One region of the Parabacteroides vesiculifaciens genome, then DNA from elsewhere that is predicted to be linked to it. Evidence: riboswitches for the same ligand, from Rfam matches in the RefSeq annotation. Region 1 holds a riboswitch; each other region holds the start of a gene.
The links. A riboswitch is a leader RNA that binds a small molecule or an ion and turns the genes downstream of it on or off. The one in region 1 is predicted to bind cobalamin.
Positions count from the first base shown of each region.

Region 1 (10,200 bases):
GAGTCTACAGAGTTCCACATATACAGTCTGCTTGCAGCAGTTTCTTCAGTAGCCTTAACACCCTTCGTGATGTAGTAAGTGTAAGGAGCAGCATTGTCATAATGAGCGGTATCCAACCAGAAGATAAAGTCTAAGTTGCTATAAGCATCAGCTTTCAAGTCACCTTCGCGAACTGCGATACCCTGGTTCTTAGCATTAACAGCAGCATAGTCGCCATTGATAGCCTGGATGCGTACGTGTTTCGGCAGAGATTTGTAAGAGCCAGGAGCTGACTGCGGTTTAACGATGAACATGTCGTTACGAGCGTCCAAACCTTCACCGGAGATGGTCTTGTATTGAGTGCTGACAACTAACTTTTTGTCGTTAACATCATCAAACAATACGAAAGTAGAATCCGTATCTACAGCGATCATAGAGAACTGAACCGGAGTACCGTTCTTTGTTGCATATTTACCGTTAGAGAATACATAGCGGTCACTTGCATCTTTGATGATAAATGCGCTGTCGGCATCCATGATTGTATAAGTCACTTTCTTCAAAGCATCTTCTACGCCGTATTTGCTTTCAGTAGAAGGAACTAAAGTGTACAGCACTTCGTCTTCCGGAGCAGCTACTTTCAGCGTAGAGTCTTTTGTCATTACAATGCTCTGTCCTTCCAATACGTCAGCAGCAGAAGTGATCGTGAACTTGTTGTTCTTGGCATCGTTAGCTGTGATATATTTGAAGCCGATATAAGCGTTGTCTGCATCTACGTCTTCGGCTGCTACCAACTGGATTGTATCGCTACCGATAGCGAAGATGTTTTTGTCTTTGTCGACAACGTTAGTTACACCAAACCATTTATCCACAGTCTTTGCATCTGTAGCACCTGCACGATTAAGAATCGTATAGTTACCCTTAGCCACGCCTGCTGCTTTTTCTACAACGAATTGTGCATACGGATTGAATGCCTGAGCTTTTCCTACATATTTAGCAGGATTTACCGGACTCAAATCAAAGTATTTGCCATAATATTCGTTAGCAACACCTGCACTCTTTTCTTTCTCTGCGTTAATAACATAATACAGACCTTCTGCTATTTCAGCGTCACCACCAATACCCGGTTTTGTTGCATATGGTTGAATCAGGGCGATCAGGTTTGAAGGATCGTTTGCAGTTGCGATTGTTACAACCTTTGTATCAGAGAGTTTGCGAACAACTATTTGTTTGTCTGTTTGTGCAGAAATATTCAAAGCAGTCAAACCATCTTCAAAGTTCGCTTCGTCTTTGTATTTATCGGTAGTGACAACAGCAGGAGTTCCATCAGCAGTTGTAGCAGTAACCACTTTTAAACCTTTGATTGCTGCGATCAAAGCATTTGCATTCGCTTTTTCTGTAGCCAAAGCTTTTTTATCAGCATCGCTTGCACTGGAAGCATCTTTAGCTTCTTTGATCTGCTTTTCTGCAGCTTCAATCAGTTCTGCACCAGTTGTTGTTTTGCTTGCATCGTATGCAAATGCATCACTAAAAGTAGCTTTAGCAAAAGTAACATCAGCTGCCGGTTTGCCAGAGGCAGCACCTTCATAGAATGATTTAATAGCTGTTACCAAAGAGGTGACCTTTGTTAAAGTAGCATATGTAGGCGTTGCTAATTTATCCAAAGTCGTTGTTACCAGAATAGAAGCAGGCTGATACAAAGAAGTCAACACTATAGAGTCGTTGGCGATATAGTATTCAGCCTTGAATGCAGCCGCAAACGGATGGTGCTTGCCATTGTGAGCTGTGCGAGCATTGATTTTTGCAGTTGTACCATCTGCCGCTATTTTTGTAGGATCAAATGACAACGTGTCAACAGTTAATGCATTTAATGTATTTGCCGGAGCATTATAGAAACTGTGATCAACTACCAGATATTTTTTCTTATCTTTAGTTGCAGCTAATGCATTATCATAGCCTTCTACTTTTTCGCCGTTTGTCAAATACAAAACATCTGCTGGAGAAGTAGCTCCTGCAAATCCCTCTGTTGCAATCTCATAGCTTTCAGCTGTCCACTTGTTTGCAGTCAATACATTCTTCTGACCAGTCGAAACATTTTCACCATTGAAATACAGTTTGCCGTCTTTTACCAAAGCAGCAAAATCATCGGCTGTCATTTCTATTTTAGCATCTGCTGCAACTTCTCCATAAGTAATTTTTGTGGATGGAACTGTACTTTTACCTTTTTCGACAGCAATCATATTAACGCCATCAATCCAGAAAGTTGTATCCTTTGTACCTACAGCATATAAACCATTAGTCTGATCCCATCCCCAAGTAGTATTACCTGCTTCAATCTTCAAATTGTCTTTACCTGTAGCAGCTTTATTCGATTTCAGTTCGATAGAAAGCAACTGGCCTGTACCTTTATTTGTAAATTGATAAGCATAAGTCGTTCCTGTAACAGTCGTTGTAGGAACAGCTTTAATTGTCCAAAGAGCAGAAGACAAATTTGCTCCAGTCAACGCTCCTGAAACAACTTTCAGAGAGCCATCTTTGTCAACTGTAAGATAGTCGCTTCCTGCCTTTAAATACGCATTGACCCCTTCCTTAACGGTTCCACCATCTACCGTTGAAGGCAAATAGCTGTCGGCAGCCGCATTGAAAGACAGTCCACCGGCCACCAGAGCGGCAGCCAAAAGAGTAGAAAATCTCTTGTTCATAATCATTAAAAATTAATTGTTAATAAAATAGTGTTTAAAAATCCAACAACTAATTTCACGAAGGAGAGAACAACTCCCCGCGAGTGATTATGAACGGGCATAAAAAAACGCGGGTCTATTGTCTACTATTTAATTGAAGGCTCTGGTAAGCCCGTGTTGCAATAATAGAACAATAGCCCGCGCCTTATACGATATAAAACAATCTTCCCATAAAAATGGTAGATGAACTTATACGTAACCAGCGCAAGCATTTACTGTCCATTATTCCGCAACACTTAAAAATTTACCAGATTTTCAATTAGGAATAATCTTCGTAAAATGCTTACAATATGTAATTGATCCCGCGCTCCGTGAGCCGCTGCCCACTACGGAATCGTTGCAAAGGTAAATAGGTTTTCCGAATCAACAAGGAAAAATGCCCACAATTTTCCAAAATAGATGGGTTACAGGACAAAACAATACCGTTTATACAACATACTCCAACGTTTTGGGGATAAAAAACCTCCAACAATTATTTTTCTAAATCAGGGTTCACGTTTTTGCAAGACGTTCTTAATCATCATGTTGTTGTGAACCCCGTGAATGCTGCATGAAAATGGACAGGATCGATAGGCAGGATTGGCAAACCGAAGGCCAGCTTCACAGTCCTCACAACAAACTAATAACTATTAGTATCTTACCAACTGTGAACCCTGTTTTTAGTATTTATAATACAGGGGTTTGGATTGGTTTTTGTCCTATAAATAGCCTTTAGGCTGTTTAGAAAAAGGCTATAGGGAAGCAAGGAAAAGGCTATAGGGGAGCGGGGAAAAGGTAGGCGTCTTTTCGGAAACGGATGCCTACCTTTTTGGGTAAAGACAGGCATCTGTTTTTCAAAACACCAATGATCCGATCTTAAAATCAGGGCAACTAATCCTGCATCTTCCGATAATAACGGGGTGTGTAACCGGGTAGCAATTCCGGATGGAATACCCAGATCAGGTCCTTCAGCAGGTAATCGGGATGCAAAGGGAATTCCTCATAATAAGGAACAAGCCCCGTGTTACAGGAATAAATCCGACGGTTCTTAAAGGCATCGAAGTTTTCGTACGGCGTATATTCGGCACGCAGGTCGCCGTAGGTCATATCTTTGGACTGGTTATATTTAATCAGCCACATATCGGCATGGATGGCCCGGTCGAGCACCGTTTCGAAAGCCAATGGCGTACTTCCGGCTCCGGGGAGATCTTTAAAGACATAATCGGCTCCGGCATCGGCGTACATATTCGCGATATAGCTTTCTCCCGCCGGCATAAACCAGGATGCGCCGAACTTCTTCTCGGAAATAACGGTGGGGCGGAACGTATCGGCCGTTATCAGCCGTTTCAGGTCGAGATAGTTTTTTTCCGTATTCCTGAAAATAGAATCGGCCAATGCTTCCTTGCCGAACAACATCCCGTAGAAACGAATCCATTCGGTACGTCCCAAAGGCGACGATTCCATATAATCGGCTCCTTCGAGGATAGGTATTCCCAGTTTCTCGACAGGTCCGTAGCCGCTATTCTGGAAAGGGGAAACGATCACAAGCTCGGCGCCTTTGTCGATCATCAGCTCCACATTCGGCGCGGTCGCCTCTCCCATGTCGGCAATCCGTCCGGCTTTCAACCCCTCCTGAATGGAAGGCGTGTCCATATAGCGAGGTTCGCAAACGCCTATGATCCGTTCGGTTTCTCCCAACTGTTCGATTATAGCTGCATGCACGGATGTATAAACCACGATATTCTGCGCCGGAACCTGCACGACCGTTCCTTTCGGAAGGTTTCCGGGAACAGGCCGGTCACGGTCTATCAAAAGATAACGTTGCAACAAGCGGGTGCTATCCCACGGGTCACGCACTTCAACAGCCGTATAATCATCGAAGCGATGCACGGTAAAACCTTGGGCATAGCGGATGGTGTCGGAGGAGAGGGATTCTTCGGAATGGGAACTCTGCCTCACATTACAACTTAACGTGAGGCAGAGCAATAAAAGGAAAGAAGCAAGCAACCTCATTTTTATCGTTTTACGTATACAGCCTTAACAGGGTTCAAACCAACCTCAAACTGGAATACCTTTTTACCGCTCGCATCAAATGCATACACATCGCCATTTGTCTTATAATCGGAAGCAGTAATATAAATATAGCCTGTTTTCGGATCCGCACCGATTTTATACGGCTTAGCAATAGAGGTTCCATCCGTGATAAAGTTATCTGAAATAACCTTCTCATTTATTGCATCATAAGAAATAAACGAGATAACCTGGTTCCAGTTTGCATCATACTGTGAATAGATCATATAAAGCTTATCGCCGGTGGAAGCCATTTCCGTTGCATTTGTTTCCGTAATGATTGTAACTTCATCCGTCTTGCTATCGATACGTTGGAATGTATTGGGTATCGCACCGTAATCACCCGTAGATACCAAATAGACATCACCCTGGCTGTCTGTCACCAAGTTTGTAGGATTTATAACCACTTCAATCTTCTTCGTCTCCTGGAAAGAAGCCAGGTCGACAACCGAAACAGTCTTATCATACCCGAGCGGCGTACTATAATCCAGACCTCCTGAGTTTGCCACATATAATTTATTATTGGCAACTACCAATTGTTCGGGGTTACGGCCGACTTTTACTTTTTGTTCGATTTCCAAAGAAGCCGTATCCAAACGGGCTACATAACCATCATACAAGGACACATACACTTTCCCTTCGTTAGCTGTAAAGAAACGGGGTAATAAGGCATCGCCATCCGATTTGATCTGTTTGATCGATTTACCGCTCAAGTCTGTCACTTCGATGATATTGGAACCATAAACGGCTATATACATTTTAGAACCATATACAATCATATCATTAGCCGTGTCTCCCAAGCCTCTTTCGTTCACGTTCATGAACGTATCAACAGTCATTGTCAACGTATTCAGATTGAAACAAGAAAGACCTGCATTGTTGCTACCTATCTTTCCACTATTCAGAAAATAGATACCGCCATTATCTGTAGGTTCCGGTTCCGGCCCGGGGCTTTCCGGCGTGAGATCCCGGATTTTCACACTTGCCAATGCATCTGATTCTCCCTGCGCATTACAGGCAACCACTATAATATAGGTATCGGCAGTTATACTGGTTTCAATTGCATAGCTGTTTGTTCCGACTTCAACTTCACCCAATTTCGTATCTCTGCCCTTTCCATCGGCAGACAGATAAATAACATATTTCGTGATATTTGATACATCTCCCGGGGCAGTCCATTTCAATGTACCTTTAATCGCTCCTTCGACCTGATCCGTATCTGTAAAAGTGACCCCAGTCACAACTTCTGTCGGAACAGTAGGCTGATTTTCATCATCATCCTTACATCCGGTAAAGACAAAAGACATCAGTGCACATAGGACTGAAACTAAAAGAATGCTTTTCTTTTTCATACCATTTCTATTTTATCTTATTAATATGTAATACTTAAACTAAGTCTCCACGAACGCCCCGGCATCGGATAATACTGAATAATATCATACGTTTTGTCTGCCAGGTTCAGGATATCCCCCTGAACCCTGAACGCACACTTCTTCAATGCAAAACTCTTGTTTACAGAAAGGCTGTGTTCGAGATACGAGTCAATTCGATTTGTCTCAATATTCTGGGGAAGGGCATAACGGTCACCTGCCGCCACAAGCGTATAAGTCACATTCACCCAAGGATTCTCCAACGATACCGAAACAGATCCCGAATGCCGCGGGGTATAAGGTATCTGGTCCTTATAGTTTTTGTCTTCCGGGTCAGTAACGTCGATTGCATCCTGGTAACTATAAGCGGACGAAAGCAAGAGGGACATATCCTTATATATATATAAAGGTATATTGGCACTTAGGTTTACATCTATCCCCTTGATTTCGACTTCCCCCATATTCATCATTTTCCAGATGTACATATTCGGAATAGCGACAATCTTATCACTCACCTTATTGTAATACCCGTCAACAGAAACGCTCAACAAGCGTATAAAAGGGCCGATCTCGTCATTCCATGTAAGTCCAATGTTATATTGAGTTGCTTTTTCGGGTTTCAAATTGACATTCCCCATACGCAAGTAATAGAGATCCGTAAAAGTCGGGACACGGAATATATCTTTGTAAGAAGCCCGGATACGGAAAGACTGTTCCGCGAACGGACGCCAGGAGAGACTTACTGCCGGAGAAAGCCTTTTCTTATCAGCCGGCCTGTCTCCATTCTCCACCTTGTCTGTTATAAAAGTGCCCAGCAAACTGGCCGTTGCTGTCAATACCGGACTTTTATATTGTGCGGCAAATGCGGTAAGCGAAGTCCAACGTTTGGGAGCCGGAGCCTTTACAAAATTATTGTCCAACGTATTTCGCGCGATATCCGTATTCAACGAAAAAGAAATAGAAGAAAAGGGCGTATACAAAATTCCGGCCGATCCGTAATACTCGTTCTGAGTATTCAAATCTTCCTGTTTGCCTCCTGAATATTTATTACTGATATCCCGATACTTGCTGAACGAATAATTGTATTTGGCATTTGCCTGGAACTTCAGGCGGTCAGTCCACTCATTCTCATAATGAAGCTGCGTAAAAAAGTTATTATCCCACACCCGTTCACGGGCATTACTGTTATAAAGGATTACCGAGCCGGGAAGTCCCCGTTCCGAATCGTAATAATACACCTTGCCGTTCAGTTTTCCAGCCCGTCCGAAATTACCATACACATTTCCTTCCAGACGAAGAGATTGCACATCGCTGTTCTTACGTATTTCTTCTGTAACTTCCTTACCATTTACCAATGTAAAAGGATAATCCCCTTTTGCACTCAACCAATCTGCATGCAGAGAAGCGGACCAACGATTTCCCATCCTCTGCTCATAACGGACCACCGGATTGAACAAGCCGAATGATCCACCTTTCAGTTTCACATAAGCATTATAGGATTTATCCTTAAATAGGGGAGCCGCAGTCTTTATACTCAACGCCCCCGCCGACGCATACATCCGTGCCGTCTGAAAAATATCATCCGCCTGGCCGATCGACAAGGAGATCATATCGACATTATCTAAGGAGAAGCGGCTGATATCCACCTGGCCGCTCTGCGCGTCCGTCACCGTCACCCCGTCATAGCTGACAGCCGTATGCTTGGCGCCGAGGCTGCGGACGGAAACCGTTTTCAAGCCTCCTATACCCCCGTAATCCTGCACGGTCACACCGGAAAAGCGCTTCACGGCTTCCGACAAATCCTGCACACCGAGCCGTTCGATCCCGGCCTTGTCCATCACCTGGAGCGGCGTGCTCTCGCGGGTTGTGGAAGGGCGTACCTTTCCCAGCACCTCGACACCCGAAAGCTGGTGATAGGTCGTCGTGTCTACCTGCGCATACAAAGCGACAAGCGGAAACAGCCAGGCACATAACAAGCCCGACAATCGTTTTATTAATAAATTCTGCATACCTTTTCGATTCATCAGTCCCTTTACCCGAGGAACCGGATACCGAATAATGGCAGGTTTTCTGGCTTGTTCTCCCCTTTTCGATTGATAATTGATAACGGACAATTACCAACTAACGGCAGCCTTCCCAACGAATCGGTCGGAAGTCGAGAGTTAAAAGTTGAGAGTTATTCGCATTTAAACTTTCAACTTTCCACTTTCAGCTTTCCCCTTTCCCGTCAGTGGCAACAAGATTTGCCGGGGTTTCAGAACTTACAGCTACGGGTACAGCTCCGGACTTTCACCGGATTCCCTTTTACTAACCGTCAGCGGAAGCAAATACGGTTACACCATAATCCGAATGCAAAGGTATGGAAAAAAATCCGATCTGCGTGCAACCTCGTCTCCAATCATCATAAAAAAATAGGTTTCCCTTCAGAAAAAGCCACACACTCTCCCAATAAAAAACACAAACTATGCCATTTATTCTGTAATCAGTGGCACTGATTATATAATCGGTGGTTGGGATTATATAATCGCTGGCACTGATTTTATAATCACCGCCACTGATTATAGAATAAATGCCTTCTCGTTTAACAATACAAAACATACTACCCGTTTTTTGTCGGCAAAACGTCACTTCCCGCTTAGGAACTTCTTTCTCTACAATTTACAAAATAAGCGATTCCTGTCATTTTGGTTTATTTCAGAACACAATTGGTTTATTTCAGAAGAGGTTGAAATTAGTTGAATATCTAACTAAGTACAAAAAGAATCAAAAAGTAATATTTCCGGTTTTCGGAAATTCATAATTCGTAATATTGCAGCCGAAGATTTGAATAGGATTAAGGAAAAAAGAGATTGTATGGGAGAAATAAAAGGTTATATCTCACAGGTTATCGGTCCGGTCGTGGACATTCATTTCGATAATGACAAGGAAGAAAAGATAACGCTTCCCCGTATTCACGACGCAATGGAGATAACCCGCCCCAATGGAAAAATTCTGATTGTGGAAGTCCAGCAGCATATTGGGGAAAACACGGTCCGCACCGTAGCAATGGATACGACAGACGGGCTGAAGAGGGGAATGGAAGCCGTTTCATATGGTTCGCCCATCACAATGCCGGTCGGCGACCAGGTAAAAGGGCGTTTGATGAACGTAACGGGGCATCCCATCGACGGGATGACCGAACTCGACAGGAAAGGGGCTCTTCCGATCCACCGCGAACCGCCTAAGTTCGAAGATCTGACCACCAGCCGCGAAGTCTTGTACACCGGCATTAAGGTGATCGACCTGCTCGAACCTTATTCCAAAGGAGGCAAGATCGGTCTGTTCGGGGGAGCCGGCGTAGGCAAGACGGTCCTTATCATGGAGCTGATCAACAACATCGCAAAGAAGAACAACGGATTTTCCGTTTTTGCCGGTGTGGGCGAACGTACACGTGAAGGAAACGACCTGCTGCGCGAGATGATCCAATCCGGAGTCATCCGCTACGGCGACGAATTCAAGAAAAGCATGGAGGCAGGTCATTGGGATTTGTCGAAGATCGATTACGACGAACTGGCCAAGTCGCAGGCTACATTAGTGTTCGGACAGATGAACGAACCGCCGGGAGCCCGCTCTTCCGTAGCCCTTTCGGGACTGACGATCGCCGAGTCCTTCCGTGACCTGGCAGCAGAAGGGGAAACGAAGGACATCCTTTTCTTTATCGATAACATCTTCAGGTTCACGCAGGCCGGCTCGGAAGTTTCCGCCCTGTTGGGACGTATGCCGTCCGCCGTCGGTTATCAGCCGACACTGGCAACCGAAATGGGAGCCATGCAGGAACGCATCACTTCCACCAAGAAAGGTTCCATCACTTCCGTCCAGGCTGTTTATGTGCCCGCAGACGACTTGACGGACCCGGCTCCGGCAACGACCTTTACGCATCTGGATGCCACGACGGTATTGAGCCGCAAGATCACCGAGCTCGGTATCTATCCGGCCGTCGACCCGCTGGAATCCACCTCGCGCATCCTGGACCCGTTGATTGTCGGCAAAGAGCATTATGAAACGGCACAGCGTGTGAAACAGAT
Region 1 is NZ_CP187555.1:3,404,870-3,415,069, forward strand. Features, by position in the region: gene ACPYIV_RS13655 (DUF6383 domain-containing protein) at 1-2,678, opposite strand, end outside; gene ACPYIV_RS13660 (ABC transporter substrate-binding protein) at 3,588-4,709, opposite strand; gene ACPYIV_RS13665 (DUF5074 domain-containing protein) at 4,712-6,118, opposite strand; gene ACPYIV_RS13670 (TonB-dependent receptor plug domain-containing protein) at 6,139-8,145, opposite strand; cobalamin riboswitch at 8,180-8,494, opposite strand; gene atpD (F0F1 ATP synthase subunit beta) at 8,990-10,200, shown strand, end outside.

Region 2 (10,200 bases), 1.7 Mb from region 1:
ACATTGCTTGTCACGGCCTGCCTGAAGATCGATCCTGAATTTGGGAAAAAGAAGAAACAAGGAGGAAACTAAAAATATTAGTTTTGTATGGGAACGAAAATGATATTGATTGCGGATGGAGGTTCTACGAAAACCGACTGGAGCGTTGTGTCCGGCAATCAGGAAATAGACCGGATCAAAACACGGGGGATAAATCCTTTTTTTCAGACGGAAGAAGAGATTTCGGCTGAAATAAGGGACAATTTGATCCCCCAAATCAAGAAATATGACTCTATCGAAGCCGTTTACTTTTATGGCGCCGGTTGTGCATTTCCCGAAAAAAATGAGGTTTTACGCAGGGCTATCACCTGTTATCTGCCCGTTCGGGTAGAAGTAGGCAGCGACTTGCTGGCAGCCGCCCGCGCCCTTTGTGGCCATAGCCCCGGCATTGCCTGCATCTTGGGGACCGGCTCCAATTCCTGCCTGTATGACGGGAAGGAGATCGTCCGGAATATATCTCCCTTAGGTTTTATCCTCGGAGATGAGGGAAGCGGCGCCGTGCTTGGTAAATTGCTGGTAGGGGATGTGTTGAAGAACCAGTTGCCGGTAGCCTTGCAAGAGGCTTTCTTTGCGGAGTTCGGCCTGACACCGGCTATGATTATGGAAAAGGTCTATAAACAACCTTTTCCGAATCGTTTCCTGGCAAGTTTATCTCCTTTTTTAATCCGGCATATAGAAAATCCGGCGATCTATAACCTGGTGAGCAATAGTTTTCGAGGTTTTTTTGCCCGCAATGTCATGCAATATGATTGCCGTCAGGATCATCCAGTCCATCTAATAGGCTCCATTGCCTGGTATTACCAGGATATATTGAGAGATATAGTCCGTGAGTTCGGGCTTCGTTTAGGTACGGTCGTTCAAAGTCCGGTTCATGGTTTGATCAGATATCACAGTATTTTATAAATAATAAATTTTTGATGTATGTCGATATTAAAGTATTTTTTAGCTGGGTTGTTAATTATGGCAATAACATCGTGTATGCAAAAGGAGAGTGAATTGTTTTTGTTTGTCGGATCGTATGCCGATGCGTCGGAGCCGGGTATCAATCTGTATCGGTTCGATGTGGAGAAAGGGACGGCTGTGCCGGTGAAGAGCCTGTCGGGTATTCAGGACCCCTCTTATTTAGCCGTGAGCCAGGATGGCAAGTTTGTTTATTCGGTAAGTGAAACGGCCGTGCCGGATGCAAAGGTATGCGCCTATTCGTTTGACAAAAGCACCGGAACGCTTTCTCTGATGAACGAGCAGAAGACGGACGGGAGCGCTCCCTGCTATATCTGGGTGGACAGTAAATGCCGGATGGCTGCCACGGCCAATTATAACGGCGGGAGCATCAGTGTTTTCCCGATCTCGGCCGATGGCACTCTGCAACCGGCAAAAGTATATGCGTATGAAGGAGGCACGCCGGGGTCCGAACGCCAGGCAGTCCCGCACCTGCATTGCGTCTACACCTCGCCGGATGGGAACTATTTGTATGCCAATGACCTGGGAACAGACCGAATCTATAAATACGAAATCATCGCTTCCGGTGAGGGCTTGAGCCTCCGGGAAGGCACGCCGGCATCCTTTGGCCTGCCGGCAGGAGAAGGACCCCGCCATACGGTTTTCCACCCGAACGGGAAATGGGCTTACCTGATCAGCGAGCTTTCGGGACGCGTCGCTGTTATGAATTACGACAAGGGCAACCTGACCCCGGTCCAGTTTATCGAAGCCGACACCTTGCACGTCTCCGGTAGCGGCGATATACACATCACGCCGGACGGCCGTTTCCTGTATGCCTCCAACCGTCTGAAAGGCGACGGCATCGCGATTTTCTCTATCGATCAGGCAGACGGGCAACTGACGAAAGCCGGCTATCAGCTAACCGGCATCCATCCGCGTAATTTCATTATCACTCCCAACGGCAAGTTCCTGCTTTGCGCCTGCCGGGACAGCAATGTCGTGCAAGTGTATGAAATAGACAAGCAAAGCGGCTTATTGAAAGATACGGGAAAAAACATCCGGGTAAGCAAGCCGGTCTGCCTGAAGTTTACGAATATATGAATGTGATATTTTTTAGTAGCTTTGCACCTGCAAATCGTAATAAGCTATGTCATTCATCAAGATAACAGAACAGGATTCCCGCTATAACGACCTGGAACGGAAATCCGTCCGGGAGCTGCTCGAAGATATCAATACGGAAGATCAGAAGGTGGCGTTGGCCGTCCGGAAGACGATCCCCAAAATAGAAGAATTGGTTCTGCAGATCGTACCCCGGATGAAGCAGGGCGGACGTATCTTTTATCTGGGAGCCGGAACCAGCGGACGCTTGGGGGTTTTGGACGCTTCTGAAATCCCCCCGACGTTCGGGATGCCTTCCTCTCTGATTATCGGCTTGATAGCCGGTGGCGATACCGCCCTACGCAATCCGGTGGAGAATGCCGAAGACGATGAGGAACGCGGCTGGCAAGAATTGTTGGAGCACCAGATCAATACGAAAGATACCGTGATCGGCATTGCAGCTTCCGGGACGACTCCCTATGTGACCGGCGCCCTCCGCAAAGCACGCGAACAGGGCATCCTGACCGCCTCGATCACCAGCAATCCCGACTCGCCGATGGCGGCGGAGGCCGATGTGGCAATCGAAATGATTGTCGGCCCGGAGTTCGTCACCGGCAGTTCCCGTATGAAATCCGGTACGGGACAGAAAATGATCCTGAACATGATCTCCACTTCCGTCATGATCCGGCTTGGACGGGTAAAAGGAAACCGGATGGTCAATATGCAACTCACCAATCAGAAACTTATAGACCGTGGAACCCGTATGGTCGCCGAAGAATTGGGCCTTCCCTATGACCAGTCCCGCCATTTGCTGCTGATGTACGGCTCCGTTCAGGAGGCCGTCGAGGCTTACCGCAAGGCTTAGCGGAAAAAACGAAAGTCGGTAATAGCTTTATTTTTCTATAAGAAGATGGGAAATATATGGAAAATATCTTTATATTTGTCCCATGCATTGTTCCTGCTTCGCAATCTGCGGAAAAGGATTAAAAGGGAATCGGGTGTAAATCCCGGACAGTCCCGCTGCTGTAAGCTTCATAGACGGATTGGGCAATTCTTTTATGCCACTGACGAAAAGTTGGGAAGGCGCTCATACCGGAAGTAAGTCAGAAGACCTGCAACGCATATATTTTCGACGGCTTCGAGGAAAGGCCGGAAGAGAACAGTGAAGCCGCAGGCTTTTGCCTTTCTTAATCTCCGTTTCCCGTAGCCTATTGTTCTTGTTTTTAATTATTTTGCCATAATAATTAGGAAAAGAGGCATGAACCTGTGTGCGGGATGAGCTCCGCCCCCGGTTCATGCTTTCCTTTTACGGGCGGCAACACTTAGGCGGTGATATTTGTTTATTATTGGAAAAGTGCGTTTATTTGTAATTCGTATTAACTAATTAAAGAAAAAGTATGAAGAAGATTGTAGGGCTTATATTGTTGGCAGTAATGGCGTTGATTGCCGTGCCTGCGAAATCCCAGATTAAGTTCGGTATAAAAGGCGGTTTGAATATTTCGTCTGTCCATTTCAACAAGGACATTGTCGGAAAGGATAATGTGACTGGATTTAATATCGGTCCGATGGTGGAGGTGATGGCTCCGGTGATGGGAGTGGGCTTTGATGCGGCTATCCTGTACTCGCAAAAAGGGATAGGCGTGAAGAGCGAGAAAGACATTAAGAATGACTATATAGATGTGCCGGTCAACCTAAAATGGAAATTCGGCTTGCCGATTGTCAAAGGCTATCTGGCTGCCGGTCCGTATGTCGGTTTCCGTGTGGGAGGCGATAAGTTCTGGGATATTCCGGGATCGGTCGGAGACCAGTTGAAGGCAAAGAGTTTCAATGCCGGTTTGAACTTGGGTGCCGGTGTGGAACTGATCAAACATTTGCAGGTCGGTTTTAACTATGCTCTCGGTTTGACGGATGATTATAGCGCATCCAAGTTCGAATTAAACGGTAAGAATCGCGGTTGGTCTGTTACGGCCGCCATCCTGTTCTAAAAAGGAATAAAGAAGATTCGTGATCAGATAAACGGAGGCCGGGCTTTAAGAGTCCGGCCTTTTTTGTTACTTTTGGCATCGCGAAGAACAATAGGTTTATTATATAAACAGAATAAGAATGAAGTACGCAGACGTCATACTCCCGCTTCCGTTGGAGAACAGCTATACCTATAGCATACCGCCCGATCTGGAACAGACGGTGACACCCGGTTGCCGGGTGATCGTCCACTTCGGAAAGAAGCGTTACTATACCGCTATCGTCATGGATGTGCACGAGCGTGGGGGCGATAGCCAGTATGAGACGAAGGAGATTTACGCCTTACTGGATGCCACGCCTGTGCTCCGTCGTCCGCAACTTCGTTTTTGGAAGTGGATTGCATCCTATTACCTGTGTAAACTGGGAGATGTTTATAAGGCGGCTTTGCCTTCCGGTCTGAAGCTGGAGAGCGAAACGGCCGTTACCTATAATGAAGAGTTCGAAGCCGACGGTCCTTTGAGGCCGAATGAACAGGCCGTGCTGGATGCCTTTACCGGTGTCCTGAAACTGACGGTCTCCGAACTGGAAAAGAAAACCGGATTGCGGAATGTCGTGCCCGTTGTCGCCTCCCTGATGGCAAAAGGTGCGGTCGAGGTGAGCGAGGAGATGAAACGGGGTTTTGTGCCGAAGATGCAGACCTTTATCCGTCTTGCCGAAACATATAAGGATGCAGAGACGCACGGCCGTGCGTCTCTGCAATCCGTATTTGACGACCTCAAGCGGGCTAAGAAGCAGGAACACCTGCTGATCTGCTTCCTGGAACTCAGTCATGCGCTTAATCCGGCACTGGCACGCGAATTGTCGAAGAAGGAATTGCTGGAGAGCAGCGGTTGTTCTCCTGCCATATTGGACGGTTTGCTGAAACGGGGTGTGCTCGAAAGTTATGAGAAAGAGGTGGGACGATTGCAGGTCCAGGTATGCCGCCTGCAACCTCTTAACCCTTTAAGTCCGGCACAGGAGAAGGCCTATGGGGAGATACATGAGGTGTTCCGGGAGAAAGAAGTCTGCTTGTTACATGGCGTTACTTCGAGCGGGAAGACGGAAGTCTACATGCGCCTGATCGACGAGGTGCTGAAGATGGGCCGCCAGGTTTTGTACTTGTTGCCCGAGATCGCCATTACCACCCAAATCACGGAACGGCTTGCCAAGTTGTTCGGCGATAAGCTGCTGGTCTATCATTCCAAATTTTCAGATAACGAGCGGGTGGAAGTCTGGAACCGCTTGTTGCATACGGGCGAACCGATGCTGGTATTAGGTGTCCGCTCTTCCCTGTTTTTGCCGTTCAAAGATTTAGGCTTGATTATTATAGACGAGGAGCATGAGAATACCTATAAGCAGCAGGACCCGGCTCCGCGCTATCATGCCCGGAATGCGGCGTTGGTGCTGGCAAGCATGCATGGGGCTAAAACGTTGTTGGGCTCTGCCACTCCCTCTATCGATTCTTATTTTAATGCCACTACCGGCAAATACGGCCTGGTGGAACTGGCCACCCGTTATGGCGACCAGCTGATGCCGGAAATGCTGACGGTCGATATCAAGGAGTTGAGGCGTAAGAAGATCATGAAAGATACGCTCTTTTCGCCGGTCTTGGTCGAAAAGATCAACGAAGCGTTGGGAAAGGGAGAGCAGGCGATCCTGTTCCAGAACCGACGGGGATTCGCTCCGGTGATCGAGTGCAAGAGCTGCGGTTGGGTTCCCCATTGCGTCAATTGCGATGTCAGCCTGACGTATCATAAGTTCCGTAACGAACTGGTATGCCACTATTGCGGCTATAAAATCCAGTTGCCTCACCAATGCCCGGAATGTCAGAGTCCTGAACTTCGTACGATGGGGTTCGGAACCGAGATGGTGGAGGAGGAGATTGCAACTCTTTTCCCCTCAGCCAAGGTCGAACGTTTGGATTTCGATACCGCCCGTACCCGTACGGCATACGAGCGTATTATAGCCGACTTCGAGAAAGGCAAAACGCAGATATTGATCGGAACCCAGATGTTATCGAAAGGTTTGGATTTCGGGAACGTCAGTGTGGTCGGTATCCTGAATGCGGACAGCCTGATGAACTTCCCGGATTTCCGTGCCCATGAACGGGCCTTTCAGCTTATGGTGCAGGTCGGCGGACGTGCAGGAAGACGGGATAAGCGGGGAACGGTTGTTTTGCAGACATCGGGGCCCGATCATCCTCTGATCCGGATGGTGGAGCGTTTCGCTTATAAGGATATGGTGCGTCTTCAATTGGGTGAGCGGAGCATGTTCCGTTATCCGCCTTACTATCGCCTGATCGTGATTGTCTTGCGTAGCCGGAATGATTCTGTTTTGCAGGAGTTATCGGCTTTATATGCCGAAAACCTCCGCCGTCGTCTGGGTGAACGTGTGTTGGGGCCGGTCACTCCGCCGATAACGCGTGTGCAAACCCTTCATATCCGGAAAATAGTTTTAAAGATAGAGATTGCCGCCGCGATCGCTCCGGTGCGCGAGATATTGGAGTCCGTGCATGCCGAGATGCAACGTTATCTGCCGTTTAAGCAGTTGATTGTGCATTACGATGTGGATCCGGCTTAGGAATTGAAAATTGAAAATAGAAATGATGGAAAAGAAGAAAGAATATAAAGTGTTGTTTGTGTGTCTGGGGAATATTTGCCGGTCGCCGTCGGCCGAGGCCGTGATGAAGAAGTTGGTTCATGATGCGGGATTAGACGGACGGATCAAGGTCGATTCTGCCGGGATAATAGGCTATCATGAAGGGGAAAAGGCCGATCCGCGTATGCGCTCGCATGCTGCCCGCAGGGGATATAAGTTGGATTCGATTTCCCGCCCGGTATGTACGGAAGACTTTTTCGATTTCGACCTGATCATCGGCATGGACAACCGCAACATAGACGACCTCAAACGGAAAGCTCCGGATTTGGAATCCGTGGAAAAGATACATCAAATGACGGAGTATTCCCGGAGCAAACTATATGACTATGTCCCCGACCCCTACTATAGCGGGGCAGAAGGTTTCGAACTGGTCCTCGACCTCTTGGAGGATGCTTGTGCGGGGCTGTTGGCAAGCATTACCTCTTCTCCTGATTTTGTAAGATAAGAGATCACTCTGATGTCAGGGTAAAGGATTGTTTATTTCTTCAAATCCGGATAGCTGATCCGCGTATGATACATGATCTTTAGTTTCTCCACAAACACATTCTTGATCGTTTCCACATCCTTGAACGTCAGCGGGGCGTTTCGCATCAACCCGTCGGCGATCTGCCCGTCGATGATCTTGTCGACCAATGCGCGTATGTTTTCTTCCGTATGTTCTTTCAGGCTACGGGAGGCCGCTTCGACCGAGTCGGCCATCATCAGGACGGCTGTCTCTTTCGAGAACGGGTTCGGGCCGGGATACGTGAAGATCTCTTCGTCTATCTCCCGGTCGGGATATTGGTTCTTGAAGGAGTTGTAGAAATATTTGGCTTTCCCGCGTCCGTGATGGGTGCGGATAAAGTCGGTAATCGCTTTGGGCAACATCGCCTTTTCTGCAATCTTTATGCCGTCGTTCACGTGGTTGATGATGATCTTGGCACTTTGGTCGTATGTGAGCTGGCTATGCGGGTTGATGCTGCTCTGGTTTTCGGTGAAGAATGCCGGGTTCGCCATCTTCCCGATATCGTGGTACATGGCGCCTGTACGCACCAGTTGCGCGTTTGCTCCGATGGCCGCGGCCGCTTCAGACGCTAAGATCGACATTTGAAGGGAGTGCTGGAAGGTGCCCGGAGATGTTTCGGACAGCCTTTTCAGGATCGGAGTGTTGATATTGGAGAGTTCGACCAATGTGATACTGGACACATAGCCGAACGTCTTCTCCAGCATATATACTAATATGTATGTAAACATCAGCAGGATAAAGTTGATGCCGAAATAGAGCATCATCATCCAGTTGATCTTCTTGAAGTCCGCTTCCTGGTAAATGGACAGGCTGATGTAGCAGAGCGCGTACGACATGAAGATGAAGAAGGCGCAACGGATCAGTTGCGAGCGTTCATATAGATCCCTCAGGCTGAATGTCACGACCATGCCGGCAATCACCTGGAGCAACAGGAACTCGTGCGGGAAAGGAACCATCAGCGAGCAGATCAGCACGATGACCAGGTGTGTGAACAAAGCCGTGCGCGAGTCGAAGAACGTGCGCACCACGATCGGCACAATGGCGAACGGAAGGATATAGACATTGAACAACCCGTATGTCACGCAAAGCTCCGTCAGAATACAACTTACGAATACGCATAAGACGAGGAAGAGCGCATTTTTCCTGTTATGCAGGATCTTTAACCGGAAAGACCACAGGTACAACCAGAAGCAGAAAAGAATCCCGAATACCAGCACGAACTGGCCTCCTAAGATGATGCTTTGCCGCTGGGCGCCGCCGGACTTGGTTTCATGTACGATCTTAAGAGAGCGGAGCACGTTATAAGTGTGGTTGTCGATGATCTCGCCCCGGTCGACGATGCGTTCACCTGCCTGTATCATGCCGTTAGCCAACGGGACGCTGTTCAAGATATCTTCCCTGACTTTGTCCGACATCGCTTTGTCGTATGTGACATTCTCTACCAAATAGTTATTGATATCGCAGGATTGCAGTATCGACTTATCCAGATAGGAGGGGCAATTGTTGATGATAAACTCGTATGCCGTCTTGACCGTAAAGAACTCGCTACTATAGTGATGTTGCGCGACGTTACCCGCAAGCAGGTTGATACGGGGATATTCTTCTTTTTTGAGTTCGTCCATATCCTGGGTGGAAATGATACCGTCGCGGTATAGCTTTTGCAAGCTGTTTTCGATATATTGCATATAGGCCGGGGTTGCCCGGTCTTTCAGCGTGTTGCGATAGCCGGCGCGGAGCTTGTCTATCTCTTTGGATTCGATTGAGGCATCCAGCCGGTAATAAGGCTCGAACTTCTTGAGGGCGCTATCGCGTTCGGCCTGTACTTCCGCATCTGTCTTGTAGATCGGGAAGTCGCTCGGGGCGGTGAGCAGGCCGTATCGCCAGGGCTTACCTTCGTAGAACTGGTAACGGAACTTCCCTTCCCGCGGGAAGAAGTAAGCGATCAGCAAAGCCGCCACAATGAAATAGACGCTCGGATGTATACTATAGTTCTTTACCTTCATAAGTAATATGTTTTTTATCAGCACCTGATTGCCTGCCGACAATTGTCGACAAGCCTGCTGACGATTGTCGACAAACCTGCTGACGATTGTCGACAGGCCTGCCGACATATGTCGGCAGGCAAATGCGTGCAGACAGGACGGGCGCTATATTAATGTAAAAATCTCTCATTCCTTGATTGAAAGGCGAAATGTACATAAAAAAGTTTACTAAGAGAAAAAAAAGGGCTACTTTTGCCGCATCGTCGGGGGATTAATTCCCCGGTAATAGATAATTCAAACATAATAAAGATTTTTTCGCCGAGGGATTAATCCCCCGGCGAAAAGTTATAAAATAGAAAATTATGACTCAAAGGAAAGTTAGAGTCCGGTTTGCACCGAGTCCTACAGGAGCCTTGCATATCGGAGGTGTTCGTACAGCTTTATACAATTATTTGTTTGCCAAACAGAATGGTGGAGATCTGATTCTCCGTATTGAAGATACCGACTCGCAACGTTTCGTTCCCGGAGCGGAAGCCTATATTATAGAAGCGCTTACCTGGTTGGGAATCAAGTTCGACGAAGGTGTCGGCTTCGGAGGTGAGTACGGTCCTTACCGTCAGAGTGAACGCAGGGAGATTTACAAGAAGTATGTCGATCAGTTGTTAGATGCCGGCCACGCTTATATCGCATTCGACACACCCGAAGAGCTGGAAGCCAAACGAAAGGAAATCCCCAATTTCCAGTATGACGCCTCCACCCGTATGCAGATGCGCAATTCGCTGACTCTTTCCGAAGAAGAGGTGAAATCCCTGATCGATGCCGGTAAGCAGTATGTGGTCCGTGTTAAGATCGAACCGGATGAAAATATCCATGTGAACGATCTGATCCGTGGCGAAGTGATTATCAACTCTTCTATCCTGGATGATAAAGTCTTATATAAATCGGCCGACCAGCTGCCCACTTACCACTTAGCCAATA
Region 2 is NZ_CP187555.1:5,086,684-5,096,883, forward strand. Features, by position in the region: gene ACPYIV_RS20425 (MFS transporter) at 1-72, shown strand, start outside; gene ACPYIV_RS20430 (ATPase) at 100-942, shown strand; gene ACPYIV_RS20435 (lactonase family protein) at 961-2,079, shown strand; gene murQ (N-acetylmuramic acid 6-phosphate etherase) at 2,126-2,941, shown strand; cobalamin riboswitch at 3,012-3,210, shown strand; gene ACPYIV_RS20445 (porin family protein) at 3,474-4,061, shown strand; gene priA (replication restart helicase PriA) at 4,180-6,657, shown strand; gene ACPYIV_RS20455 (low molecular weight protein-tyrosine-phosphatase) at 6,683-7,180, shown strand; gene ACPYIV_RS20460 (HD family phosphohydrolase) at 7,213-9,243, opposite strand; gene gltX (glutamate--tRNA ligase) at 9,585-10,200, shown strand, end outside.
Region 2: it holds a riboswitch for cobalamin, as region 1 does, so the genes downstream of both, ACPYIV_RS20445 (porin family protein) here and ACPYIV_RS13670 (TonB-dependent receptor plug domain-containing protein) in region 1, are expected to answer to the same signal.

Region 3 (10,200 bases), 2.1 Mb from region 1:
GTCGGAGGTATAAAACTCTTTTCCGGTCCCCACATTTTCGAAATAGTGGAAGTTCACCTGCGGATGTAACCGGATGCAGGTATGGACGGCCTCCACGCATTGGGACAGCTTCATGATGACGACCACATAACCGGCCTCGATCTTTTCCGACAATTCTTCCGCCGTCAGCATTCCGGGTATGACGATGATCTGTTCTTCCTGTTTGACGATATGCAAGCCGGCCAAAGCACCTGCCGCAATGAAGGCGGGGATTCCGGCGGTTCGTTCCACTTCGATCCGGTTCTCCCTGAATTTGTCATATATATATTGTATGGATGAATAGAACCCGGCATCGCCTTCCGCCACAATGACCACCTTTTTCCCTTCATGCCAGGCGGAAACAGCCTTTTCATACAAGGCGTCGTAGGCTTTCCTGGCTTCGGTGCGGTCTTTGCTCATCGGGAGCGTGAAGAGCCGGATTGCGGATTCACCGATTTCCAGTTCCTCGATAATATGGGCTGCGCGGGAGAGGGGTTGCCCGCTTTTGTTCATGGTGGCAGGGCAATAGATGATATCGGCCTGTTGTAGCTTTTTCAAGCCTTTCAGGGTGATCAGTTCCGGTTCTCCCGGGCCGAGCGATACGAAGCAGATGGGGTACGACATTATGCGTTTTATTTATTTGGTGCGCAAAAGTGAGGAAAATCGCGGAACTTTCCAAATCCGCATTCCACAATTGTGGGGATAATATCCACACTCCCCGTTCTACAGGCTTTAATGTCCCGTTTGTTTCATCAGGTTGAAACTATCGTTTCAAGCGGAGACACTTTTGTTTCTGATATTGAAACTAAAGTGTCCTGCAAGGGAAACATTTACGGAGTTATGGAGAGTATTTACGGAGAAAGAGACCGTTTTTATGTTCTTTGGCATATAATTTGTATTTAATGGGGCGATTAGAAAAAGGTAAATAGATTGTTTAAAATTTTAGGTTATGAAGAAGTTGGTATTAATGGTGACTATGGTGGTTTCATGTGTCTTTATGTCTCAAAACGGTTATGCGCAGGCAGGACAAGACGGGAATACGGATATCGATATGTTGAGTATGAAAAATTTCTATGCCGTCGATATCGTCGATGTGGATCTTGCCGCACAGGAAGCAATTTACAATGCGTATGAGAATTGCCTGATCAAAGAAGTGTACAAATCGAATGGCAGCGGCAGCCCTATCCAGTATAAAGTCTCTCTCGAAACGACCGATCAGCGAAACCTGGTTGTTGCTTTCGACGAAAGCGGCCGTGTACTGAAGGTCATGCCGGAAGACGAATATCTGGCAGCCCGTAAGGAAAACAGATAAATCATCATTCTTTCTTCTTTTTTTATTACTTTTGCCGCTGAAACAGGTTCTGTTATCCTTTTCTGGATATGGGATTAAAAGGGAACCGGGTGGAAATCCCGGACAGACCACGCTGCTGTGAAACTTCGGGAACATACCGGCAATACTCTATGCCACTGATCGGGGGATCGGGAAGGTGTCCGGGATGGAAGTAAGTCAGAAGACCTGCCGTTTCGGTTTGGAAGAGTTTTGTCCTCGTGGGGCGGACAAGGTTGCCCGGTTGTAATAAAATAATATTGAATATGAAAAAATGCCTGGCAGGGTGTTACCTGCTCATGTCGTTGTGTGTCGCATCTTCGTGTACGACTAAAAACAATCAACAGACCGGTAAGGTGGAGACGGCGGAAGAAAGCACGTTCTCCGGTGTCCGTATCGTACCGGGGTATGCCCGTGGTTTCGAATTGTCCTATCGGGACGGATATGTCTTGGTGGATATCCGGGACCCGCAGAATGAGGAGAGCACGACTTTCCATTATGCACTTGTCAGGAGAGGGATGAAACCGGCCGGCATCCCCGGATCATATACCGTGATCGAGACACCCATCAGGAGTGTTATCTGCATGACCTCTTTGCAGTTGTCCAATTTTATCAAGATGGGCGAACTGGACAAGGTAGTAGGAGTGACCAGCACCCGGCATCTGTTCAATAAGGAGATGAACGAACGCCTGGAGAGTGGAAAGACCGCCAAGATCGGCATAGAAGGGAATTTTGACAACGAAGTGATCATGAGCATGAACCCCGACCTGATCCTTGTCTCGCCTTTCAAACGGGGCGGGTATGAGACATTGAAGGATGTCGGCATCCCTCTGATCCCGCATTTAGGTTATAAGGAGATGACGCCGCTGGGACAGGCGGAATGGGTGAAGTTCGTCGGCTTGTTGTTAGGACAGGAGCAAAAGGCGAACGAAACGTTCGACGCCATCGCGATGCGTTATAATGAATTGAAGGAACTAACGGCGGAAGGAAAGGTGAAGAAGCGCCCGGTCGTGCTGAGCGGTGAGATGCGGGGCGGGAACTGGTATGCCGTGGGAGGGGAGAGCTTCCTCGCCCAACTGTTCGAGGATGCCGGAGCCGACTATTTCCTGAAAGACGACAAACGCTCGGGAGGTGTGACGCTTGACTTCGAAACTGTCTACAACCAAGGTGACGAAGCCGACTATTGGCGCATCGTGAACAGCTATCCGGGCACATTCAGCTATGAGGCGCTGAAGGAGCAGGACCCGCGTTATGCCGATTTCCGTGCTTTCAAGGAGAAAGGGATTATCTATTGCAATATGAAAGATACGCCTTTTTATGAAAGTATGCCGACCGAGCCGGAGGTCGTGTTGGCCGACCTGTTGTATATATTCCATCCGGACCTGCTGCCCGATCATACTCCCGTTTATTATGCCCGACTCAAATAAGTTGCACGAATGAGACATTCCACTACTTTTCTGATGTTGCTCATCGTAGCGTCTATCTTAGCCCTGATGTTCCTGAACCTGGTGCTGGGATCGGTGTCTATTCCTTTGAAGTCTGTCTGGAACATTGTCTGCGGATTGGGAGACGAGCCGGTGACCTGGCAGAATATCGTCTGGAAATCACGTCTCCCGCAGGCGTTGACAGCCTTAGTGGCGGGAGCGGGCCTGGCGATAAGCGGCTTGCAGATGCAGACTGTTTTCCGGAATCCGCTGGCGGGTCCATCCGTGCTGGGGATCAGTTCCGGAGCGAGTATGGGCGTGGCTTTTGTGGTGCTGTTGAGCGGTAGCCTCGGAGGGGTGGCACTTAGCAAATTAGGGTTTATGGGAGAGATCGCGCTTTCGATTGCGGCTGTGATCGGTTCACTGTCGGTGATGGCGTTGATCGTATATGTGTCGCAGAAGGTGAAGGGGAACGTGACTTTGCTGATTATCGGTGTGATGATCGGCTACGTGGCGAATGCGGTGATCGGCGTGCTGAAGTTCTTCAGTGTGGAGGAAGATATTCGCGCCTACGTGATCTGGGGCTTAGGCAGTTTCTCCCGTGTTTCCGGCAATCAGATGATGCTGTTTGTCGCGATCATGGCGATTCTGATCCCTTTGTCATTCCTGCTGATCAAGACACTGAACCTAATGCTGCTCGGTGACGGTTATGCCCGTAACTTGGGGCTGAATATCAAGCGGGCACGTCTTCTGGTTATCACCTCGGCAGGAGTGTTGACGGCGATCGTGACGGCCTATTGCGGACCGGTCATCTTTCTGGGCCTGGCTGTCCCGCACCTTTGCCGGGCTATTTTCCAGACGTCCGACCACCGGGTATTGATGCCTGCCGTTCTGTTTGCCGGTGCTGCGCTGGCACTCGCCTGCAACCTGATCGCCCGGATGCCCGGCTTCGAAGGGGCTTTGCCGGTCAACTCGGTGACTGCCTTAGTTGGAGCCCCGGTAGTGGCTTCCGTGCTATTCAGCAAACGTAAGAACGAACTGAACGAATGATGAAGCAAGACACGATTCATATAAACGACCTTTCGATCGGCTACCGGACGAAGAACGATACAAAGTTGGTGGCGAGCCATATACAGGCCCGGATCTATAGTGGTGAATTAACTTGTCTTTTAGGGGCGAACGGGGTCGGTAAGTCGACGCTCTTACGCACGTTGTCGGCTTTTCAGCCGAAGTTGGGAGGTGAGATCGCCGTCTTGGGACGTGATATGGACAGCTATTCGGACAAAGAGTTAAGCGCAACGATCGGTGTTGTCCTGACGGAGAAATGCGATATCCGGAATATGTCCGTACGCGAACTGGTCGAGATGGGACGCAGTCCCTACACCGGTTTCTGGGGGCGGTTGGGCAAGGAGGATAAGCAGGTCGTGGAAGAGTCGATCGCCCTGGTACGGATCGAGAACCTGGCTTACCGCATGGTGCATACTCTCTCGGACGGGGAGCGGCAGAAGGTCATGATCGCTAAAGCACTGGCCCAGGAAACACCTGTGATCTTCTTAGACGAACCGACCGCTTTCCTTGATTTCCCAAGCAAGGTGGAGATCATGCAATTGCTCCATCATCTGACACGAAGCACGAATAAGACGATTTTCCTCTCCACGCACGACCTCGAACTGGCGCTCCAGATAGCTGACAAGATCTGGCTGATGGACCGGACGAACGGGATTACGACCGGTACGCCCGAAGATCTTGCCCTGAGCGGATACCTGAGCGGCTTCTTTGCCCGCAAGGGAATCGTGTTCGACACGGAGACTGGCTTGTTTCGTATCGATAACCAGTATTCGAAAGAGATACGTCTGACCGGTCACGGACAGAAATATGCGATGGTCCGTAAGGCGCTCCAGCGGAACGGCATACGGGCCGGCCGGCATATCGAATCGTCCATGTGGATCGAAACAGGCGATCTGCCTTCCGGTTCCGTATTCCTGATCCACCACCCCGACGGGTGTACGCAGACAGCCAATACTATAGAATCCCTTTTGCAGCAGCTTTCCGTCTGACAAAAAAAACTAAAAGGAAAAACTTTTCCCGCTTCGTTTGTTATTTCTATCTAAGAACGACAGAGTCCGTAAGGTGACAAATCATCATCATCCTCCCGAAACTTGAATAAAATTAAACGATATGAAAAAGTATTTCCTTTATGCCTCCCTGCTGTTTGCCGGCGTACTTACCGCTTGCGATAACGATGATTCGGACGGGATCGACCCGTCGATTCCTTTTTACCAGAATCTGGGTGTCGAATATAATGTCACGCAGAACCATACCCATATAGGTGCAAACTTCAATAAGTATAACAGCGAAGGGGCCAACCTGCGCCTGCCAGCCAAGAGCATTCTCTTTAACGGGAAAGAACCGGACTTTCTGGGGATGGGGACCTATATGTATATGCTGTCGGAAACCGGGCTGGATCCGGTCACGTTCACCTTCACCCGCTGGAAAGACCAGGTTTACACAAACAAGGCTTCTATCGACGATGTCGATCCGATTGCACTCCCCGAATCCCTGACGGCTATCAAAGGTAATGGCGAAACCGTTATCACCTGGGTGGGAAAGCCTATCGGAAAGGACGAGTATGTCCAAGCTCACCTGACCTATAGCGGCGGTGTCTATGATATCAACAACACGCAGGAAGGGGCGACCTTCATCACGCTGAACTTTACGAACCCGACCTCTGTCGCCAAAGGAACTTTATTCCTGAGCCGCGTCAAGAAACTCTCCTTGCAGGAGAGCAATGGCGATGCGGGAGGAAAGATCGATGTATCCTACGTGCAGAACAAGGACGTTACGTTTGAATAATTACAGCTGAAAGGCTACTTCCCCGCTTTCCGAAATCAGCAGGACGGACAGTTTACCGTTGGGGAGCAGGGGCGCACAATGCTCCCGGCATTTCTGCAACAGGAGCGGGAAGAAACTTTGCTGTTCGGTCGCGCTGAACAGCTCCCATAATTCCCTGGCCAACGTCAGGGAATCTATTTTGTGTACGGATTCCGCTGTGCAGCCCGCCTTCCCTGCCAGTTCTTTCAGGAAGGCTTTGTTCATGACGACCTTCTTGCTGTGTGTGTCCAGGGCTCCTTCAGCCAGTTTGACGGCTTTGCCGGTCATAATCCCCAGTATGACTTCGTCGAATTGCAGTTCGGCGGCTATCTTTAGCGTCTCACCGATAAAGTTTCCGTAGTGCACGAACATCTGCGGAGGAAATTCTTCCGAAAACCGCTCCGAGAGGTAGCCTTTTAGGAAACGTTCGCTTTTAGCCCCGGAGTTGACCACGAGGCGGGAGCATCCTATTGCTTTCGCCACTTCGGCTTCTTTCCGGATGGAGGCGATAAAGGCGTCGTTAGAGAAAGGACGTACGATCCCGGATGTCCCGATGATCGAGATCCCGCCGATGATCCCCAACTTGGGATTGAATGTCCGGGCGGCCAGTTCTTTCCCGCCCGGAACCGAGATCGTGACGACCACCTCTTTTATCTTGCCGGACAGATCGTTCTCTTCCAGTACCGCCGTCAGTTCTTCGGTAATCAGGCGGCGGGGAGTGGCGTTGATGGCGGGGCCGCCTATTTCGAGACCCAGGCCGGGAAGCGTCACCGTACCAACCCCTTCACCACCCCGGAACAGGATAACGGGTGCGGGGGATTGCCCTGCCTGCAATTCGATGCGGGCGATGACAGAACAGCCGTTTGTCACGTCCGGATCGTCGCCGGAATCTTTTATGACAGTGCATTGGGCCGCGTTGTCCACCCATTCGGTGGCGGCGACAGGGAGCGTGACCTTTTCTCCTGACGGGAGCGTGATGCAACTTGCGGTTTGTTCCGTTTGGCTCAGGAGAGCGATTAGAGCGGCTTTGGCGGCTGCCGTGGCACATGCGCCGGTCGTGAAACCGCTTCGGAGCGGAAAAAAGCCGGGAACCAGGCGTTCGATGGCTTTACGAAGTCCTTCTACGCCTTGCACGAAAGTGAAACTGTCGGGCAGGAGAGGGCGTTGAATGACATAAACGGGGATGTCACAGGCTTTTGCCGCCTCTACCTTTTCCCTGAAATATCCGCTTTCCCCACTTTCCTTTGTCAGGATGGCATCCGGCTGAAGCTGGTTCAGCAACCGTTTTTCATCTTCTCCTTCATGGAAAAAAATAAGCCGTTCCTTCGGGAACCCGTCGGATTCGGCGATCGAAAGCGACTCTTCCCGGTCCAGTATACGGAACCAACAGAGCGTCTGCTCCCAATAGGGGCGCAACTTCACAATGGTCTTGACACCTGTCAGGGCCAGCAGGTTGCGAATCCCGTCCGCACGCAGGCGGTCGATGGCGTCGGCATAATCCGTGCACCATATCAATCGTTTGTCGCGCGCGGGATATTGCCTTTCCAATCGGACAACCGGAATCCGGAGCCGTGAGGAAATCTTCGCGAGTGTCCGGTGCAGCCGGACGGCGAAAGGGTGGGCGGCATCGACCAGCAACGAGATTTCTTTCTCGCGGCAGAACCGTGCCATCTCTTCTTCTTCCATGCCTCCGGTAATGCGGATGGCATGGGCGGCTTCTATCGCCTGCTCGCTACCGACCGTCGAGTAATAGTAGGGCTTGCCTGCACTCTCGACGACTTGTATGGCTTTACGCCCTTCGGTTGTTCCTCCTAAGATCAGTATCATTATCGTCACCTGAACAGGTGTTTGAACTCTTTCGCATAAAGTCGTGAAAGCCCTTCCCTGTTGTCTATGGCATCGCCGACGACAAGGAGGGTTGTCAGTGTCAGGTTGTTGTCTTTTACGATCCGTGCCAGGTCTTTCAGTTCACCCCGGTAGATACGTTCGTCTTTCCAGGTCAGCTTGTAGCAGGCGGCGACCGGTGTTGTCGGCGGGTAGTGTTCCAGAAGTTCTTTCTGGACCTGTTCGGCAATGCCGGCGCTTAGGAAGATGCACATCGTGCTTTGGCTGGCTGCCAGTTTATGCAACTGCTCTTTCTCCGGCATGGGCGTACGTCCTTCGCCGCGTGTCAGGATGATGGTCTGCACCTTTTCGGGGATGGTGAACTGGGAGCGGAGAGCCGCCGCGGCAGCCTGGAACGAGGAGATACCCGGTGTGATGCGGTAGCTCATGCCGTATTGGTCGAAGAAGGCCATCTGTTCCTGTATCGCCCCATAGATGCAGGGGTCGCCCGTATGCAGGCGTACGACGAACTTCCCTTTGTCATAAAACTCTTTCATGAGGGCGAATTGCTCTTCCAAGTTCATGTCGGCAGAACTACGGACCGTCGCCCCTTTCTTGGCGCACGAGGTCAGTTCTTTGGGAACGAGGCTTCCGGCATACAGGATCAGATCTGCCTTTTCCAGCATTCGCCTGCCCCGGATGGAGATCAGTTCAGGGTCGCCCGGCCCGGCGCCGACGATTTCGATGTGTCCTTGTCCCGGTTCTTCTTGCCCGTCATCTCCTCCGTTCGGGTATGCCGTTTTGCTGATGGCAATCGCATAGGTGAAGTCTTTCGTCTGCCCCTTTTGTTTTTCCAACAGTAACGGGCCACCCTCAGCACTCAGGATGGCTGCAGCTTCCGAGACGCTGCCCGATCCGGTGACCTTCTTTACTTTGGGGGAGGCGTTGGGGACGGGTATCTTGTTTAGTTCCTCTGCCGGGTAGGTCTTGAACGGGCATCTCAGGTAAGTATTTGCCAGCTCCTTTAATATCTGTTCGTCTTTCTTCAGGTCGATGGAAGAGACGTCGGCTATGCTCTTTAGGTTGATTCTGAAGAAGTTGGAGCAGATATACAAATCCGTGAGGACAGATCTCATATCCGCCAATCCCTTTTTGCATCCGACGCCTAAGTGAAGCACCTTCGGGAAGAATGACAGACAAGGGATGGGAGATTTAGGATAATAATAGGGACTGACCGTGATCAACAGGTCGTATTTTTCTAAGTCGATATCTTTATACTTGTAGAAGATATCCACGTGTGGGGGACAGGTCTTTTTCATATAATCCGTCTCTTTCGTGCGGACATAGAGCAGGAGGGCGGTCGGCCTGCGGTTGACGAAGCGGGCGATGCATTCGTTCATCGCCTTCTCCCTTGAAGCCTCGAAAGCCTCGTCGTCCGTCTTCTCGAAGTCTGTGTGGAGGAAGCTGTGTATGCCCTCTTGCAGGTTGTAGACGTCATGTTCCCAGCCGTATTGCCGCGCCAAAGTGTCCAGTGCCCAAAGTCCCTGGTTGTCGCTCTGTGTCGTGACAATCGCCTCGGCATTCAGTATTTGCGCCAATTCGTGTGTCAGTTCGTTCGCCCCGCCGATATGGCCGGACAGTACTGACACGGCATATTTGCCGGTGCTGTCGAGGCAGACGACCGCCGGGTCGGTGTACTTGTTCTTGATATAAGGTGCGATGCTTCGCACGCAAATACCCATTGCCCCGATAAACACCAGCGCTTCCGATGTATCGAAAAGATTGCCGGTCAATTCTTCGAGAGAGGTGAATTGCTGTACATCGTCATCAGCTTCTTTACAGTAGATGACGGTTTTACCCGGATACTCGTCTCGGATTTTGCGTGCTAAGGGCAGGCTGCTTGCCGAAATCACGAGGATGTTTAGTGTATCTTTAAACATAATATTTATTTGTTGCGCAAAGGATTGTAATAGGGTTGTTGGAATCGACCGTGATATTCATTTCCGAATGCAGTTTCAGGCCGTTCTCTTCGACCGCCTCCCGGAACAGTTTGCTGCTTTCTTCCGAAACGGAGTTGAAGACGATCTTGCCTTTCAGTTTATCCAGATGGGAAGCGACTTTGCGGACGATCTCTTTCAGCTTGCCGCCGTGACCGCCGATAAAGACGGCATCGACAATCGCATTCTCGTCGATCGACAGATTCAGGAAGTTACCGATACGCAGGTCTATGCCAGGAGCACTATGCAGACGTGCGTTTGCCCGGATGATGTCTTTGCATTCTTCCCGCACTTCGAAAGCCTGGATATTCAGGTGGGGGTACTGGCGGCATGCTTCGATCGAAACAGAGCCGGTGCAGGCGCCGATATCCCAGAAGGTGCGGCTGTTATGCAACTCCAGCAGACTCAGGTCTATCACCCGTATCGGCGCTTTGGTGATCATCTTTGCCCGGTCGTTCAGCAAGACAAACTTCGTGTCGGGTATGCCAAAGGCCGGTCGTTGCTGCGTGCTGTTCGGGGCCTTCATCAACAGGACGCAGTTCGGGCTGGTGAAGCTCATCTCGCTGATTTCCTCGATCGAGTAGATTTTATAGATTTTCTCCTTTTCCGGGTTGCCTAAATGTTCGGCTATCCACATACTGTAATCCTTGTCCAGATGATATTCCATCATCCTCTTGGCTATTGCCTTGGGCGTGTGGACACGGTCGGTCAGTACGCCGATCAGCGGCCGGCATTCCAG
Region 3 is NZ_CP187555.1:1,331,368-1,341,567, forward strand. Features, by position in the region: gene ACPYIV_RS05310 (precorrin-2 C(20)-methyltransferase) at 1-642, opposite strand, end outside; gene ACPYIV_RS05315 (hypothetical protein) at 968-1,330, shown strand; cobalamin riboswitch at 1,357-1,556, shown strand; gene ACPYIV_RS05320 (ABC transporter substrate-binding protein) at 1,612-2,772, shown strand; gene ACPYIV_RS05325 (FecCD family ABC transporter permease) at 2,782-3,819, shown strand; gene ACPYIV_RS05330 (ABC transporter ATP-binding protein) at 3,819-4,826, shown strand; gene ACPYIV_RS05335 (hypothetical protein) at 4,948-5,622, shown strand; gene cbiD (cobalt-precorrin-5B (C(1))-methyltransferase CbiD) at 5,623-7,467, opposite strand; gene cobM (precorrin-4 C(11)-methyltransferase) at 7,473-9,404, opposite strand; gene cbiE (precorrin-6y C5,15-methyltransferase (decarboxylating) subunit CbiE) at 9,397-10,200, opposite strand, start outside.
Region 3: it holds a riboswitch for cobalamin, as region 1 does, so the genes downstream of both, ACPYIV_RS05320 (ABC transporter substrate-binding protein) here and ACPYIV_RS13670 (TonB-dependent receptor plug domain-containing protein) in region 1, are expected to answer to the same signal.